DNA from 3 places in the Paenibacillus thiaminolyticus genome. Region 2 is predicted to be linked to each of the others. Evidence: riboswitches for the same ligand, from Rfam matches in the RefSeq annotation. Region 2 holds a riboswitch; each other region holds the start of a gene.
What was found. A riboswitch is a leader RNA that binds a small molecule or an ion and turns the genes downstream of it on or off. The one in region 2 is predicted to bind cyclic di-AMP.
Positions count from the first base shown of each region.

Region 1: linked by a shared signal. The riboswitch ahead of FLT43_RS17565 (C40 family peptidase) and the one ahead of FLT43_RS01205 (hypothetical protein) in region 2 are both predicted to bind cyclic di-AMP.
Region 3: linked by a shared signal. The riboswitch ahead of FLT43_RS28325 (CAP domain-containing protein) and the one ahead of FLT43_RS01205 (hypothetical protein) in region 2 are both predicted to bind cyclic di-AMP.

Region 1 is NZ_CP041405.1:3,940,709-3,946,020, forward strand. Features, by position in the region: gene FLT43_RS17555 (DUF4097 family beta strand repeat-containing protein) at 1-334, shown strand, start outside; gene FLT43_RS17560 (serine protease) at 439-846, shown strand; gene FLT43_RS17565 (C40 family peptidase) at 1,186-1,659, opposite strand; cyclic di-AMP (ydaO/yuaA leader) riboswitch at 1,663-1,810, opposite strand; gene FLT43_RS17570 (carbamoyl transferase) at 2,050-2,871, opposite strand; gene FLT43_RS17575 (M1 family metallopeptidase) at 2,877-4,853, opposite strand; gene FLT43_RS17580 (YwhD family protein) at 4,991-5,312, shown strand, end outside.
Region 2 is NZ_CP041405.1:292,568-297,879, reverse strand. Features, by position in the region: gene kdpB (potassium-transporting ATPase subunit KdpB) at 1-1,292, opposite strand, end outside; gene kdpA (potassium-transporting ATPase subunit KdpA) at 1,305-2,984, opposite strand; gene FLT43_RS30730 (potassium-transporting ATPase subunit F) at 3,017-3,079, opposite strand; gene FLT43_RS01205 (hypothetical protein) at 3,211-3,627, opposite strand; cyclic di-AMP (ydaO/yuaA leader) riboswitch at 3,747-3,928, opposite strand; cyclic di-AMP (ydaO/yuaA leader) riboswitch at 4,038-4,226, opposite strand; gene FLT43_RS01200 (barstar family protein) at 4,567-4,842, opposite strand; gene FLT43_RS01195 (ribonuclease domain-containing protein) at 4,858-5,289, opposite strand.
Region 3 is NZ_CP041405.1:6,427,386-6,432,697, forward strand. Features, by position in the region: gene FLT43_RS28295 (class I SAM-dependent methyltransferase) at 1-182, shown strand, start outside; gene FLT43_RS28300 (hypothetical protein) at 247-504, shown strand; gene fosB (metallothiol transferase FosB) at 523-948, shown strand; gene FLT43_RS30960 (GNAT family N-acetyltransferase) at 975-1,421, shown strand; gene FLT43_RS28315 (histidine phosphatase family protein) at 1,318-1,932, shown strand; gene FLT43_RS28320 (hypothetical protein) at 1,964-2,239, opposite strand; cyclic di-AMP (ydaO/yuaA leader) riboswitch at 2,534-2,665, shown strand; gene FLT43_RS28325 (CAP domain-containing protein) at 2,672-3,415, shown strand; gene FLT43_RS28330 (BsuPI-related putative proteinase inhibitor) at 3,608-4,486, shown strand; gene FLT43_RS28335 (FUSC family protein) at 4,691-5,312, shown strand, end outside.

The DNA of each region.
Region 1 (5,312 bases), 3.0 Mb from region 2:
CCGTACGAGCAGCGGAAATGCGAAATTATCGGACGGACATGCAAAGCTGAACGGCGAATCGGACTCGGGCAACATTACGATTGAAGCGGATGAGCTGCGGTACGATGCGGATCTGAAGGCGTCCAGCGGCAATGTAACAGTCAGCCTGAGCAAGGAGCCGTCAGACTTGGCGGTGGACTTCAGCGGAGGCTCGGGCAGCGGCCGCATCCGTTGGGACGGCATGCGCTACGAGGAGCAGGACAAGAATAACCATACGGTAAGCGGGGCATTCGGTGATGGCGGAACGATGCTGAAGGTACGCACCCGTTCCGGAGAATTCACATTGGGCGAATAAACGACTTTCTATCAGACCTGAACAAACTTTTAGCCTCTTTTCAGTTTGGTTTCAGGTTGGATGAACATACTAGTACCAACGTCGGCATAAGGAGGTGGATACTCATGAAGCGGACTCCAGCCGTAGCAGCATGGACGACCCTCATGCTTCTGCTGCTTGCCTCTCCGGCCGCGGCAGAAGCGGGAAGCGCCAACGAAGCGGCCCAATGGCAGCCTTTCGGACAGGTCGTGTCGGATATTGTACAGCCGGCGAACGCGGCGGACAAGAGCAGTTCCCGGGAAGCGGCCGATACGGAAAAGGAATTGGAGCAGATTAAGACGCAGATGCAAGAATTGCGCCAGCAGATGAAATCGCTGCACGAGAAAAAAATTCAGCTGCTTGCGAAGAAGCATGGCATTGCGACGGAAGGCAAGACCAGCAAGCAGATTCGACAAGAGTTGAGGGAAAAGTTGGGCAAGGAAGGCAGACTGTTCCACGAGAAACATCGCAATATGGAACGTCATGGCGAATGATTGCCAGTCCTGCTGAAGATAGACCAATAGGAGAGTAACCAAGAGCTCTGTTCGGCCCGATCAGACTGCCTTGTCAAGCAAGGCAGTCTGCATTCATTCTTACAGGTAGAGGGTGGCTGACTCATCTGGATTCAAGTTGAGTTTCCAGTGCGGAAAAACGGGGTAAATCATGGATAGAATCCTTTCTCTAGTGACAATGACCAGAACGTGGCCGGGGCCGCGAGCATATGATTTAAAGTCCAGATTCATCTTCTTCTACAGATAAATGTAAAAACCCGATAAGCAGCGAATATTCGCTTCCCATCGGGTTAGGTAACCAACATATAAATGATTGCGGTACTATTCTTCTGTAGCGTAGGTGGTGTATTCCTTCTCGCTCATGACGCGACGGGCACCAACATAACGCTTCTCATAATAATCCATGCTCAACTCATCAATGCGCGTGCCTTTGTTCGTCGAGGCATGAGCGAACTTGCCGTCTCCGACGTAGATGCCGACATGCGACACGCCATTGCCGCCGCTGGTGTCAAAAAAGACCAGATCGCCAGGACGAAGATCGCTCTTGCTCACCTTCTCGCCAACTTCGAACTGGGAAGTAGACGAACGCGGCAGATCGATGCTGAATTTGTCGAATACGTACTTCGTGAAGCCAGAACAGTCGAAGCCACTGGTTGTCGAACCGCCATACATGTAAGAAATACCCATCAAATCGTCAATCGTAGAATCCATCTTCGTAGCTGCAAATGCGCTTCCTGCGCTGAAAGAGAATAAGAGGCTAAGCCCCAATGCAGCAGATACCAGCTTCTTCTTCAAATGATAAAGCCCCTTCCTTGCCTGCGAGGTTAGCTGAAGGGTTCGGTTGAAGGTCCCCTATGATCTCTGATCGAAGCGAATGAGATCAATTCACCCAAAAAACTGGTTCCCCCGCTTTCCGGCCAATCCGGAAATTCGGCATCCTTTGTCTAAGATTCAGGTTCAATGATATGTAACAAAAATGCAAGAGATCTTGCCGCTTTCATGACAAAGTTGTAATAAATCTACGACTTATTGTAACAGACCTTTTTCGCTTTGACAAATACTTTTTGTCCATAAATACCAAAAAAACTTGCCCGGATCGCCACCACGTGACGAAATGGACAAGTTTTTTGGAATTCAGGGCGAGTATGAATTTCTATCGGACAGAAATAGCCTCTTTCTCTCGTCTTATTTCTCTTCCGTTCCCGATTGCTGCCATACCGAATAACGAGAGGACAATCCCCATAACTGGAGCAGCGTACGGACAGCAGGGAACGCCTGCTGTAGAATGAGCGCCGTCAGTCCCGTCCAAAACATGGCCGCCGCAGTGAACAGAAGACCGGTCAGCAGGGCGATACCGGCGAATATGGCAGACAAGCCCAGCAGCGGAGCCATCCGTCGAATTCCTTGCAGGAGCGCATGCAGGATAGAGAGCTCTGAGGCGGCCCCGAATTGCATCGACAGGAACAACTGGCGGACAACCCACGCGCCAAGCAGCCACAAGGCAGCGTAAGGCACGATGTCGGTCATCACGGCCGCCAGCGTCGGACCATCGGCGAACTGGCGCACGGCATGCGGAATGAACCAGTAGGCAGGAAGCACGATAAGCATGGTCTCGAGCCAGTAGAGGAGCAGCATCGGCTTCCAGATCGATTTGATTCCCTCGAAAAAAGCAAGCCCCGACCCGGATTGCCGGGCCATGGAATAGAATACGCCGGCTCGAATGAATGGCGTCAGCAGCAGACGGATGAAGATAAAGGCGGCCACCGTCCACAGAAAGGGCAAGTAATCATTCGTCTTCATCAGAATGAACTGGCTCTCTGCCAGGAACAGCCGTGCCGTCATCTCGGTCGGCGCGGGATCGGGGTACCGCTGCAGGACGGGGAGCACCGCGCCGTCAATGAAGCGATAGACGAAGAAGCCCCATAATAATTGATATAAGAAGAGGAGGACTGCGATATAGATATGCTCCTTCACCCAGGACAGACCATGACTCATATAGGCTTTCATTCGATTCACCACCCCACTGCGCTCGAGATCATTTCAAGCAATTTGACGATGGATAGATTGACGCGGGTGCGGACGGGCTCCTCCACATGCGCCTTCATATAATTGTTGATATGCTTATTCTCCACGACAATCGTATAGAGCGGGTCGATCATGACCCAGTCCAGCGGCGCCGTATGGTTGAGCCGGTATTGCATCCGTTCGCCGTCTCCGTTCCACACCTTGCGGGTGCTGGTGCCGTCCGCGAAGTGGAATACAATCGGCACGCTCGGATAATCGGCGCCCTTCTTCACGATATGAACCGTGGCCTCGTAGCGGGGGGCTCCCTCGTTGTCCAGAACGCGGGTGTCGATCCCCTCGACAGCGAAGTCCGCCATCTGGTTCCCATACACATATTGATTGAAGAAATCGGTCCATTTCCGCTTGGTGACCTGCTCGACGACACGCTGGAAATCTGCGGTCGTCGGATGCTTGAAGCGGTACTTCTGCGTGTACGTCCGCATGATACGGTGCATCGTCTTTTCGCCCACCTGCTTCTCGATGGCGAGCAGGACCAGCTTGGAACGCATGTACACATTTTCGGCATAATGTCTGTGGTCTTTGTATTCCCACGCTGCCAGCTTGAGCGGAGCCGGGTCCGTCATATAGCTCCCTTCCACGGCCAGATTCGGCGCGACCCCGAATTCATGCTCCATCAGCTTGTCTTCGGCATAGGAGGTGAAGCCCTCGTCCAGCCACGCTTCCTCGAATTCATTGGAGGCGAGCAGCCCGTAGAAATATTGGTGGCCGATCTCATGAACGACGGTTCGTTCCAGATTGTAGCCCGGACTGTCATCTTCCGCACCGAAGGCGGTGATAAGCGTCGGATATTCCATCCCGCCTGCACCGTTGGCCGCCTTGGGCGGCACGACGATGGACAGGGTCGAATACGGATATGAGCCATACCATTCGCTGAACTTGGAGAGCGCGGCCTTCGCTGCATACAGATATCGTTCCTTCAAATTCTCATGCTTCGGATCGAGATAGAGCTTGATGCGCACGCCCGGCACATTCGGCGCTGAGAATGGTTCCTCTACATAGATGAAGTTCGGCGAGGCGGCCCACCCGAAATCATGAACATCATCCGCATAGAACTGATACGTCTTGCGGCCGTTCGCCAATATCGGCGTCTTCGTAGGGAAGCCGGTCGCAGCGACAGTATACGTGTCGGGAACTTCAATCTTGACGCTGTAAATGCCATAATTGGCGTAAAACTCGGAATTGCCGTGGTATTGGTGCAGATTCCAGCCTTCTGACGAGCGGCCCCTTACTCCGACCTTCTCATAAGCAGCCACCTTGGGGAACCATTGGCCGGCCATGACGAAATCCTCTGCATACCCCATCCGGGCAAAAATTTTGGGCAGCTTCACTTCGAATTTCATGGTGAGCGTAATCCTTTCGTAGCTCTTGACCGGCTGGGGAAGCCGAATTTTTATAAGCGTCTTATCCTTGGCATTGCCGTCATCGGGCTGGACATACTCAATCCGGTTCATTAAGGATAGTCCGTCGGTCGTATCCAGCGCCGTCAAGCTTATGCCGCCGTATCCGTCCCCTGGCATGGCATCTTCCCGCAGCCTGCCGCCCGACTCCCGCATGAAGGTCGTATCCGGGGACTCGAATGCATTCGGATACAGATGGAAGTAGAGCTCGTTCACCGTTTTTTTGCCCGGATTGAGCCACGTTACGGTCTGGGCGGCTTGCAGCAGATGAGCGGACTCGTCCAATCTGACATTGATATGATATTCAGCGATTCGTTCACTGAGCACTTCTGCAGCCGGAGACTCGATATTCTGCGGAGTAACGGGCTCCATCGCGATGTTCTTCGGCATGTCTGAACCGAGGGAAGGGACCGACTCAGAAGGCCAGAAGCGGATGTACAAAATCGAGCTTACGATGAGAAGTGCGGTGATCCAGAGCAGTGGGCGATAATTTTTGCGTCGGGTCATACGATTCTTACCTCCCGTTGACAAGCATCTATAGCATGTATATGTTGGCTTTTTGCGGAATATTAGCTAAAATGAAAATGATTTTGATACCCGGCCTCTCCGCAGTCAGGAGCACGGGTGAGGAAGGAGTGTGCGGAATGGAATCTTCCGATAAGAAGATGAAGAAGCCTCTCGCTCTCAATGTCGTGAGCGGCACTAAGCATAAAGGATTTGGCGCCGGCAGCATCGATTTGAACAACGTATCTCCGGTTATTATTGACGAAGGCCGGGCATACATCGATATGGGTGCCATGCATGCGAAGAGCAAGGTGGAGCGGGGCATCAAGTTCTCGCCGAACTGTGAGGACGTGCCGAATGGCCGCCGCTGCTGGATTGTGTGGGTCGCGGTCGATCGGACGGCGGAAGGAACATCCTATGGCGGAGTCACCGCCTGCGAGATGCTCATCGATACGGAGGCAA
Region 2 (5,312 bases):
GTGACCGCGAGCGGGGTGCCGCCCTGTGAGGCAATCCGGTTCCCCTGCTCGTCCAGATCCGCAGGGATCGTCCCGCCTTGGGCGGCCGCCCATTTTTTGATTGCATCAACGGCTCCTTTACGCACTTGGCGCCCGTCCTTCAGATCGACGCCGCTCATGCGGGTCTCCGCTCTGAATTCAATCCACTCCCCGCCCTCCGCAAGGGCAGGATCGAACGTAAGATTTTCCTTCTTCATCAACTCCAGCACGGAGCGGCCTTCAGGCGTATCATCGTTCAGGGAGCTAATCGCGGCCCATTCGGCCACGGTGCGCAGCTGTTCATTCCCGACAGGCACGAACTCGCTGGCCATCCGGTTGCCGAAGGTGATCGTTCCGGTCTTGTCGAGGATCATTGTGTTGATATCCCCTGCGGCCTCCACCGCTTTCCCGGACATCGCCAGCACATTGTACTGCGTCACCCGGTCCATGCCGGCTACCCCGATGGCAGACAGCAGCCCGCCGATCGTCGTCGGAATCAGACAGACGAGAAGCGCAATGAGAACCGCCGCATCGAGCTGAATATTCAGGTAGGCCGCCATCGGGGCCAGAGTGACAACCACAATCAGGAAAATAAGCGTCAAGCTGATCAGCAGCGTATTGAGCGCGATCTCATTCGGCGTCTTCTGCCGCTTCGCTCCTTCAACGAGCGAGATCATCCGATCCAGGAACGTATCCCCCGGATCGCTCGTGATTCGTACCTTGATGGCGTCGCTGACAACGCGCGTGCCGCCGGTCACCGAGCTGAAATCACCGCCCGCTTCCTTGATTACGGGAGCCGATTCCCCCGTAATCGCGGATTCGTCCACAGACGCGAGACCCTCGATAACTTCTCCGTCACCGGGAATCACGTCCCCTTGCGAGACGAGGACGATATCGCCCTTGCGCAGCTCCGATGCGGCCACCATAGCAACTCCGTCTCCCGTAACCTTGTTCGCCACAATGCCCACCTTCGATTTTTTCAGAGCGCCCGCCTGGGCCTTGCCCCGCCCTTCCGCCAACGCCTCTGCGGCATTGGCGAACAGCAGCGTGAACAGCAGAATCAGGAACACGGCCAGATTGAAGCCCATAGTTTCCTTCGTGCCGAAATAGCCCGGGAACAAGAGCATCAGCAGGACAACGAAGGTGCCGGCCTCGACGACGAACAAGACGGGATTTCTCATCATCGTCACCGGATTCAGCTTCCGAAGGCTGTCCTTCCCTGCCTGCTTGACGATTTCCTTCGTCAGCATGCGCTTGCGATTTGTCGTATTCATTTCCGATTCACCTCACAGATTCCGGAGCGTCAGATGCTCCGCGATAGGACCAAGCACGGCAGCCGGAAGGAACGTAAGTGCCCCGATAATAAGCACCGTTCCGACCAAAATACCGACGAAAAGCTTATTATCGGTCCGGAACGTGCCGGTCGTCTCGGGAACGGGCTGCTTGCGGAGCAGCGATCCGGCCACGGCAAGCAGAGCGATCATCGAGATATAGCGTCCCAGCAGCATGACGAGTCCGGTCGACAGATTCCAGAACGGCGTGTTATCCCCCAGCCCTTCGAAGCCCGAACCATTATTGGCGGCGGAGGACGTATACTCGTACAGCACCTGGGTAATGCCGTGGAAGCCCGGATTCGTAATGGCCCCTCGGCCCAGATCGGTAACGAACGCAATCGCGGTCGGCGCCAATATGATCAGCGGATGCGCCAGGATGGCAATCGCAATCAGCTTCATTTCCTTCGCTTCGATCTTCCGTCCCAGAAATTCGGGAGTGCGCCCGACCATCAGTCCGGCGAGGAACACCGCCAGGATCGCATACATCAGCATGTTCACCAGCCCGACGCCGTCCCCGCCGAAGACGCAGTTCAGCATCATCTGCGCGAGCGGCACCAATCCGCCCAGCGGGGTCAGCGTGTCGTGCATATTGTTGACCGAACCAGTCGTCGCGGCAGTTGTTACCGTCGTGAACAGCGCGGACTGGGCGATGCCGAAGCGTACCTCCTTGCCTTCCATATTGCCCTGGGACGCATCCACCCCGAGCGCGCTCCATGCGGGATTGCCCGCGCTCTCGGCATAGTAGGCCAGGCTCAGGAACAGCAGGAACAGAATGGACATCGCGCTAAAAATAACCCATCCCTGCTTCCGGTTCGACGCGAAGCGGCCGAATGTATACGTAAGCGCGGCCGGAATGCACCACATCATCAGAATCTCGAGCACGTTCGTCAGCGGAGACGGATTCTCGAACGGATGCGATGAGTTGACGCCGAAGAAGCCGCCGCCGTTCGTCCCGAGATGCTTGATGGACACAAGCGATGCGACCGGGCCCGCAGCGATATGCTGCGTCCCGCCCTGCAGCGTCTCCGCTTCCGTCACCGGAGCCAGCGTCTGCGGCACCTTGAGCGCCCCCAGCACGAGCGCCATCACGATGGCGAGCGGCAGGAGAAGGCGCGTGTGCGCCTTGACGAAATCGGTAAAAAAGTTGCCGATAGCCCGGCCCGTCAAGCCGCGCATGAACGCGATTGCCACCGTCAATCCGGTTGCGGCGGAAGTGAACATCATCATCGTAATGACCGCCATTTGCGAGAAATACGACAATCCCGTCTCGCCGCTATAATGCTGCAGATTCGTGTTGGTCATGAAGCTGATGACCGTATTGAACGCCAGCGTGTGCTCTATTCGATCCGTTCCGTTCGGATTGAGCGGCAGCAGATGCTGGAGCCGCAATATAACGTAGCTAACCGCGACGAGCATCAGATTCGTGGCGAGCAGGCTGAACATATATTTTTTCCAACTCATATCCGGACGGCGGGCAAGCCCGCCCAATCTGTAAATCGCGTTCTCCACCGGTCCGAACAGCCGGTCCGTGCGATTGGGCTCATTGGAGAACACATGGTATATATAAGTGCCAAGCGGCTTCACCAGCAATAACAGCGCCAGCAGCACGACGGCGATTTGCAGCCAGTCCATAGAGGTTGCCTCCCTTATTTCCTTCTACTGCCTCAGAATTTCTCCGGATGAACCAGAGCGTAGCCTAAATATAAGAAGAGAAAGACAGTAACCATCCCGATAACGATCATCCTCGCTCTCCTCCTTCATCCACGACCCGCCCGCACCAGGCCAAGAAGCCATAGAACAGGGCGAATGCCGCAGCAATGAGCACAGCCATAACGAGATCGGACATGCGGATACCTCCTTAGGAATGAGCGGCCAGATCGTCCGTTACCAGGAACGAATAATTCCGGCTCGCTGTATAAATGACATAGTTGGCGCCCAAGCCGCGGTAGACGAGCCGCGGATTTGGATGTTCCGTAATAACATAAATCGGCTTCGACGTCCAGATCCGGCAGATTTGCAGGTACCGGCAGCACAGATTCAAGCTTCGTTCGAACAAAAAGATTTTGCCGACGGCCAGCTGCGGGATGACCCATGTTTTCTCATCGGCCGTATGAAGCATAATGAGATGGCGAGCGCCCAGAGCGCGCATCCGCTTCAGCTCCGCACGGTTGTTCGCCAGGGCGGCGAAGGGAATGTCCTTCTCCGCCAGCAGCTTGACGAACGCTTCGCCTGCGGCATTCGCCGCAGACACCAATACGACTTCCTGTTGACCCATTTCTTCTCTCCTCCGATTCTTCGTCCGGAGACAGCAACAAAAAAAGAAGCCGGCAACAAGAGGAACTCTTCTCGCGGCTTCCAGGCACAGCAAAAATAACCGTGTCTTTCACGACGTTCGTTGCCTCTCTCGGTACGCTTACGAGGTTAGCTGTCGGATTCGGGCGAGAGAGTCGCCCTACCTCGGGACATGGCGCATCATTCGCGCCGCCGCATGCCCCGGGATTCACCCCATGAATGTGCCCAGACATCCGGTTGGTTCCCCCGCTCCCTGCCGTGCAGGGATTCAGCGATACAGACAATCATGTGCAATTGGCATAAAAAAGACCGCAGAGGACCCCCCCTGCGGCCGCAATGGTCACAAGTTCATCATCCTCTCCCTCATGAGCGCAGCAGCCGCGGATCGCGGAATGCCGCACTCAACAACGCTTACGAGGTTAGCTGTCGGATTCGGGCGGTGAGAGTCGCCCTACCTGAGTGATGCGGCCCTAGGCGCCGCGCTCAGGATTCACCCCATGTGCCGCTGATCGACTCTCACACCGATCAGGCGTCACCGTTGGTTCCCCCGCTTTCCTTGCGGAAACTCAGCGATTGTGAAATGAAAATATTTGAAATTTATGAATCGTATATTACGCTTGCCTCTACACTTTGTAAAGGAGGCGGAAAGGCAGAAAAATTCCTTTTTAGCAAGAGTAGAGGAAGCGGCAGCGGTTACAGAAGCAGCTTTCTTTACCGGGCTCGCTGTAGCTCGCGTTTTCACTGTTATCCTGGTTCAGCGGGAGAACGTCCTCTTTTCGCGGAAAAAACGGGCTTCGTCGAACTGGTCCCGGCTCCCGAAATGCACAAAAAAACCGTCTCCTTGTCAATGGTTGCGGCGATGCCTCCATTTGACCCAGAAACGGTTACTTTATGTGCTGGAGCGGTCTTTCCGTCCGTCTATTCAAGCCTGGACGACAAACGAAAATCCTTCGATCTCCTCGGCCGCCTCTTCGAATAGATCGAGCAGCTTCCGGCCGTATTCGCCCAATTTTTGCTCGCTTGTCTCATAGTCCAGCCAGGTGACCGTAAGCGGCAGCTCGACATATCCGGCAAGACAATCCCATAGCGCGTCCAGGTTGCGGCCGTAATGCTCCGGCAATTCGAGCGCTTCCTGCAGGAATGTATGCAGTTGCTCCTTGCTCTCGATGGAGCTTCCCTCTACGACTACGTTACGCACGGGCTCCCCCCTTTCTCAATCTATCGGTTCGAACGTCTCATAATGATCTTCGGTCTTATAGATCAGCCCGTCGTTGGAAAATACAATTCTGTCCTTCCCCCGATGGCCCTCCGTATAGTTGATATCCGCTTCATACCAGATTCTGCCCTTTTGCTTGGGCAGCTTCCCTTCACGGTTGCGGAATATGTCGCCGCCGATGCTTTTACCTGGCGCAACCTCGTGCAGATTGCCTTGGCGGGCATCCCAGCCCAGCCTCTTGGCTTCCTCCTTCGTGATGAAATTATCCGGCAATTGCTGGTGTGACTTAATATAGTTCGCAACCTCTTCGAAGCCGGTCAGCTCCTGCTTGCCCGAATCCGGAATCGCGGATGGCTTGCTGTCCAGACCGCAGCCCGCTAGCAGCAGCAAGCTCAATAGAAAGACCAGCACTGATTTGATGACTTTCAACAATGTCTACCCCGCTTCGCTCT
Region 3 (5,312 bases), 480 kb from region 2:
AAGGGGAGGAGCTGCGTGAAGAACGCAAAACAACGATAGATCTGCGTTATACGTATCCGCAGGAACTGGCCCGCACGCTGGAAGTGAACGGCTTTGAACTGCTTCATTTGTATGGAGGCTGGTCCGGCGCATCCTTACATCCTTCCTTTCCTTCGATGGTGGCGGTGTGCCGGAGAATATAAGGGGGCGAGCGTATATCATATCCGCTCCCCGCATTTTTCGATGGAAGGAGACTCGCGCCGCTCCTTGGTCATGCTGGATGATGAATGGTATATCAGCATCCGGTTACTCCCGGATTACGTCTCGTGCCGGGATTACAGGTATACATTCCGGTTCCCGGGAAGGGATGATACCGTGTTGAGCAGTTCCGGGCACTACTTGCCTGGAATCAGTATGTTCGATCTGGATGACACGGCCTTCGTCCGGCTATCTGCTCTCGATTACGCGCTCCGGTTCGATGAGAATGTCGCGTATATTGTGGAATTAGCTTCGAAGCCGATGTGACCTGAAAAGGAGGAAGCGATGTCTTATATTAGAGGCTTGAATCATTTCTGTTTTTCTGTATCGGATCTGGAGGCTTCGATCGCGTTCTATCGCGATATTCTGGAAGGCAAGCTGCTAGCCGTCGGGAGACGGCTGGCTTATTTCGACTGCCACGGCTTGTGGATTGCACTGAATCAGGAGGAGGTAGACCGTTCCCGGCAGCCGGTTACCTACACGCACATCGCGTTCAGCATCGATGAGGAGGATTATGAGGCGGTGCGCCAGAAGCTGCTTGCTTACGGAGTCATGGTGCTTGCTGGACGGGAACGGTCACAAGAGGATAAGCAGTCGATTTATTTTCTCGATCCTGATAATCACTGCTTCGAGTTCCATACGGGGACGCTTGGCGATCGGCTGCAATATTACCGTGCCAGCAAGCCGCATATTCAATTTTTTGATTCATAGACAGAAGAATGGAGGGCAGAGGCACAATGCAACAACCGCATATTGTTCCCTATTCCGAAGTCTGGAAAGCCGATGTGGAGCGGCTATGCGCCAGAATCTGGGGACCGGAACGGCAGCAGTACCGGTATGGGGGATCTGTAGAGTTGGACGCGGGAGGCACGAAGGAGCCCTCATCGTATGTAGCGCTGCTTGGCGATCAAGTGCTTGGATTTTGCACCATGTGGCGCAATCTGTTCCACCCGATGGCATTGTATTTCACCGTCGCTGTACGGCCCGGCTGGGAGAGAAGAGGGATTGGAGGGCGGCTGCCAGATCATCTTGAACAAGACAGGGAGGAGAAAAGTTATGAAACCGACAACCATTTATCTCGTGCGCCACGGCCAGACGGAATGGAACCTGGAGCATCGAATGCAGGGGCATCAGGATTCTCCCTTGACCGAGCTGGGTGTCCGCCAAGCGGTCTGGCTGGGTGAGGCGCTGCGGCATGAGACTATCGATGCGATATATGCGAGTCCCAGCGGAAGGGCGTACCGGACCGCCGAGTTGATACGGAGGGAGCGCGATGTTCCGGTTCAGCGCTGCGACGAACTGAAGGAGATTCATCTTGGCGTATGGGAAGGACAGACGCAGGCGTCAGTGCAGGAGCGGGATCCGGATCAGTACGATCTGTTTTGGAAAAACCCGGGCCAATTCAGGATTGAAGGCGGCGAGACATTCCATGAAGTTCGGGAGCGGGCTTTAGGGCGGCTATTGACCATTGTGCGTGACCATCCGGGCCAATCGGTCTTGATAGTGACTCATACGGTCGTGGTGAAGCTATTGATGGCTTACGCGGAGAACCGCCCTCTTCATCTGCTGTGGGAGCTTCCCTACATTCATCCGGCATGCCTATGCAAGCTGCATTTCAAGGACGGGGAAGCCAGCATTCTACTGCATGGCGACACTTCTCATTACCAGGAAGCCCGCGAGGCGGAAGCCTGGTAATCGCATGTGCGCAAGCATTCGTGAAGAAGTCTCAACGGTACACCAGAATGTACAGCAGTAAGGATGTGAGCAGGCTCGGTGTGCCTAGCAGCCATAGCGTGGCGACGAAGCCTGCGCCTTGACTGGCGTTGTGCTCCCTGTTGTACTCTGGTTGTCTAAAACCGTCGGACATCATGCCGGCGAACCCGCACAGCCCGAGACCAATCCAACCCGTAATGTTGAATAATTGATATAGATCATCCTCAATGAGTGAATACAATCCGGCCGCGGCGACGATCAGCACTCCCAAAATAATTCGAATAATCATAGGCACCTCTATATCATCTTATTCGAAGAACCGAATTTTACTATAATACATTTTGGCGGTATTTGGTAGATCAGTGATGGTGAAGGATGGATAGTTTTTATAACAACGAGGGTGTTATCTGAATGCTCGCAGATCGCGGAGCAGCGTGATTCTCGGGATGCAGAGGCTCGGGAAATGCGGCGCTAGTAAACTTTTTTAGGTGTCAAAAAGGTTACAAAGAGGTAACAAAATCTTAATCTAGTGCCATATATTATAGCATGATCTCTCCTACTATTCGTGTTACGATGTGTACGAAATCGAATCAAGCCGAAGCTCGGAAGAGCGCGGGGGAACCAACTTCTGGGGTGAAGGCGCAGATTTGCGTCAGGGGTGACCTCTTTGACCCGAACCCGACAGCTAACCTCGTAGGCTGCAAAGGGAGAGATGCAATTTATGAAGAATACACTCAAAAAAGTCGCAGTAACCAGTGCCATTGCGCTAGCTCCGGTCCTGGTGGCCGGTTCCGCCTTCGCAGCGCCGCAGACAGATGCGGTGCAGGCGCAAAGCCCGAATTGCTATATGGTCAAAGTTAATGGTGTCAATGCGAAGGCCATCATTCCGGATCCGGCGAAGTCCGCGGATTGGCAATCTTGGTTGGACAACCTGATGAAGGAATGGAATAACCAAGCCAATAACGGCAGCCAGCAGCCGACGGATAAAGATCCAGGCAGCGTGGTCAACAAGCCGGAATCCAAGCCAGCGCCTGCTCCTGCTGAACCGAAGCCGGCTCAGCCAGCGCCAAGCACGGGTAATGGCTCGGCAACGGAGAAGTCCGACTTCGCGAATCAAGTGGTGGATCTGGTCAACAAGGAACGGGCCAAAGCCGGCCTGAATCCCCTTAAATCGGACGAGAAACTGACGAAGGTAGCGATGATTAAGGCGCAAGATATGTATGACAACAACTATTTTGACCATCAATCGCCGACGCTTGGTTCGCCGTTCGATCTGATGAGAGCGCAGGACGTTCAATACCGCACGGCTGGCGAGAACATTGCCAAAGGCCAGCGTACGCCTGAAGAAGTTATGAACGCTTGGATGAACAGCCAAGGTCATCGCCAAAACATTTTGAATTCTAATTATACAGCGATTGGGGTCGCGTACTACAATGGCGTATGGGTTCAAGAGTTTACCGGCTAACAAGAAAATAGCGCAAAGCTGCAGCGGCACCGGGAGAAGGTGCCGCTTTTGTCGCGTTCCGGTTGACGCTGGCTCTGAAAGGGCATTATATTCTTGATTACTGCAACTTCCGATGCCTGCAGATCGTCAGGTAAAATATAGGAGGATGCGTTCATGCATTCATTCCGATATTCGCGAAGGGAGTAGATTGAGATGAAGAAGTTAAGTACGCTTGCCCTTGGGTTGTTCATTGCCGGCATGATGGTCCTTCCGGCAGGAACACACGCTGAACCCCGGACGATTGAGCCCGACAACATAGAAGCAGCGATCAACGAGCTGAGCCGGGCTGATCTGGCGGTCCTGCTGACCGAACTCTTCGGTCTGGATACGAAAAAGACGAGCACGTCATTCGCGGATGCGGCCGATCACTGGGCCACGGCGCAAGGGGCCATTCCCGCCGTCATCGAGGCGGGGCTTATGAAGGGAACGGACGCCACTCATTTCCAGCCGGATCGAAGCGTAACCTATCAGGAGCTGATCGCTGCGCTCGTACGGGGATACCAGCTTGACGAGATTGCCGTGCCGGCGTTCGATCAGGCGGAGTCATCGCCGTACAAGAGCTCGGCCTGGGCGGACCGCTATATTCATGCGGCCGTATCCCTGTCGCTCGTGACAGGGGAGCTTGACTTCCGAGAGCCGATCTCGGAGCTAGCGGCCAAGAAGCTGGCGAAGCAGTTCCAGCAGGCGGTCCAGCTTCCGCAGCTGGAGTCCAAGCTGGAGGTCGGCCGCAGCAAGCAAGGTGAGGCGCTGCTGACGTTCACCGTAACCAATGTATCGCATGAAGAGATGGTTCTTCTGTTCGGCTCCTCGCAGCGCTATGATGTGAAGGTAACCGACTCGGCGGGCAGACTGGTGTATCAGGCCTCGAAGGACAAAGTTTATTTAACCGTATTGGGAGAGGAGACGGTCCTTCCCGGGAAATCGTTGACATACCGTGAGCCTGTGAATCTGAAGCCAGGTCAAACCTATACGGTCGAGTTCTGGCTGGTGACCGAACAAAAAGCGTACTTGAAGCAGGAAATCCAATTCTAAAAGCAGAAACGCGGACTTAGGCCTTCTAACCGGACATCCGGCATGAAGGCTTTTTGTCGTCAACTGAGCGGAACGGATAGAAGCATATTGCCGCCTTCAGGACTTGCTTTTACAATAAGATCAGATAAAATAAAACTTTGTCCATACAAGGCATACGATGGAGATCTGTCCATATGGATAGGATAGAAGGAAGGAGGGAGGGCCATGGCTTTTGGCGCCCGGGTGTTAAAGACGGGGATCGCCGTAACGCTCGCCTTATACATCAGTCAATATTTTCAATTCAAAACGCCGGTAATTGCCGCAGTAGCGGCCATCTTCGCCATGCAGCCGTCCATCTACCGGTCATGGCGTTATTTTCTCGATCAACTGCAGACGAATACATTGGGGGCCGCGATTGCCCTCCTGGCAGGGATGGCGTTCTCGAACGAGCCGATTGCGGTCGGGATTGTATGTATCGTGGTTATCATTATCTGTCTTAAGATGAAGATGGAGGAGACGGTAGGGCTGACGCTGGTTACCGTCATCTCGGTCATGGAAGCATCGGGGCAATGGGACTTCGCGCTTGGGCGGTTCGCGCTGACGCTGACTGGTATCGGTTCGGCATTTTTAATCAATATTTTGTTCTTTCCGCCGAATCCGCAGGCGCAATTTATCGGGCAGATTCAGAATGTATTCAGCCGGATGTCGCTTCTGCTGCGCACCGCCATCTCGGATGAGATGAAGGAGAGCGCGTTCCGCGTCGAGAAGCAGGGGCTGGAGGATTCCTTAAAATCGATCTCGGACAAATACAAGCTCTTCGAGGAGGAGACGAAGAAGCTGAAGCGGG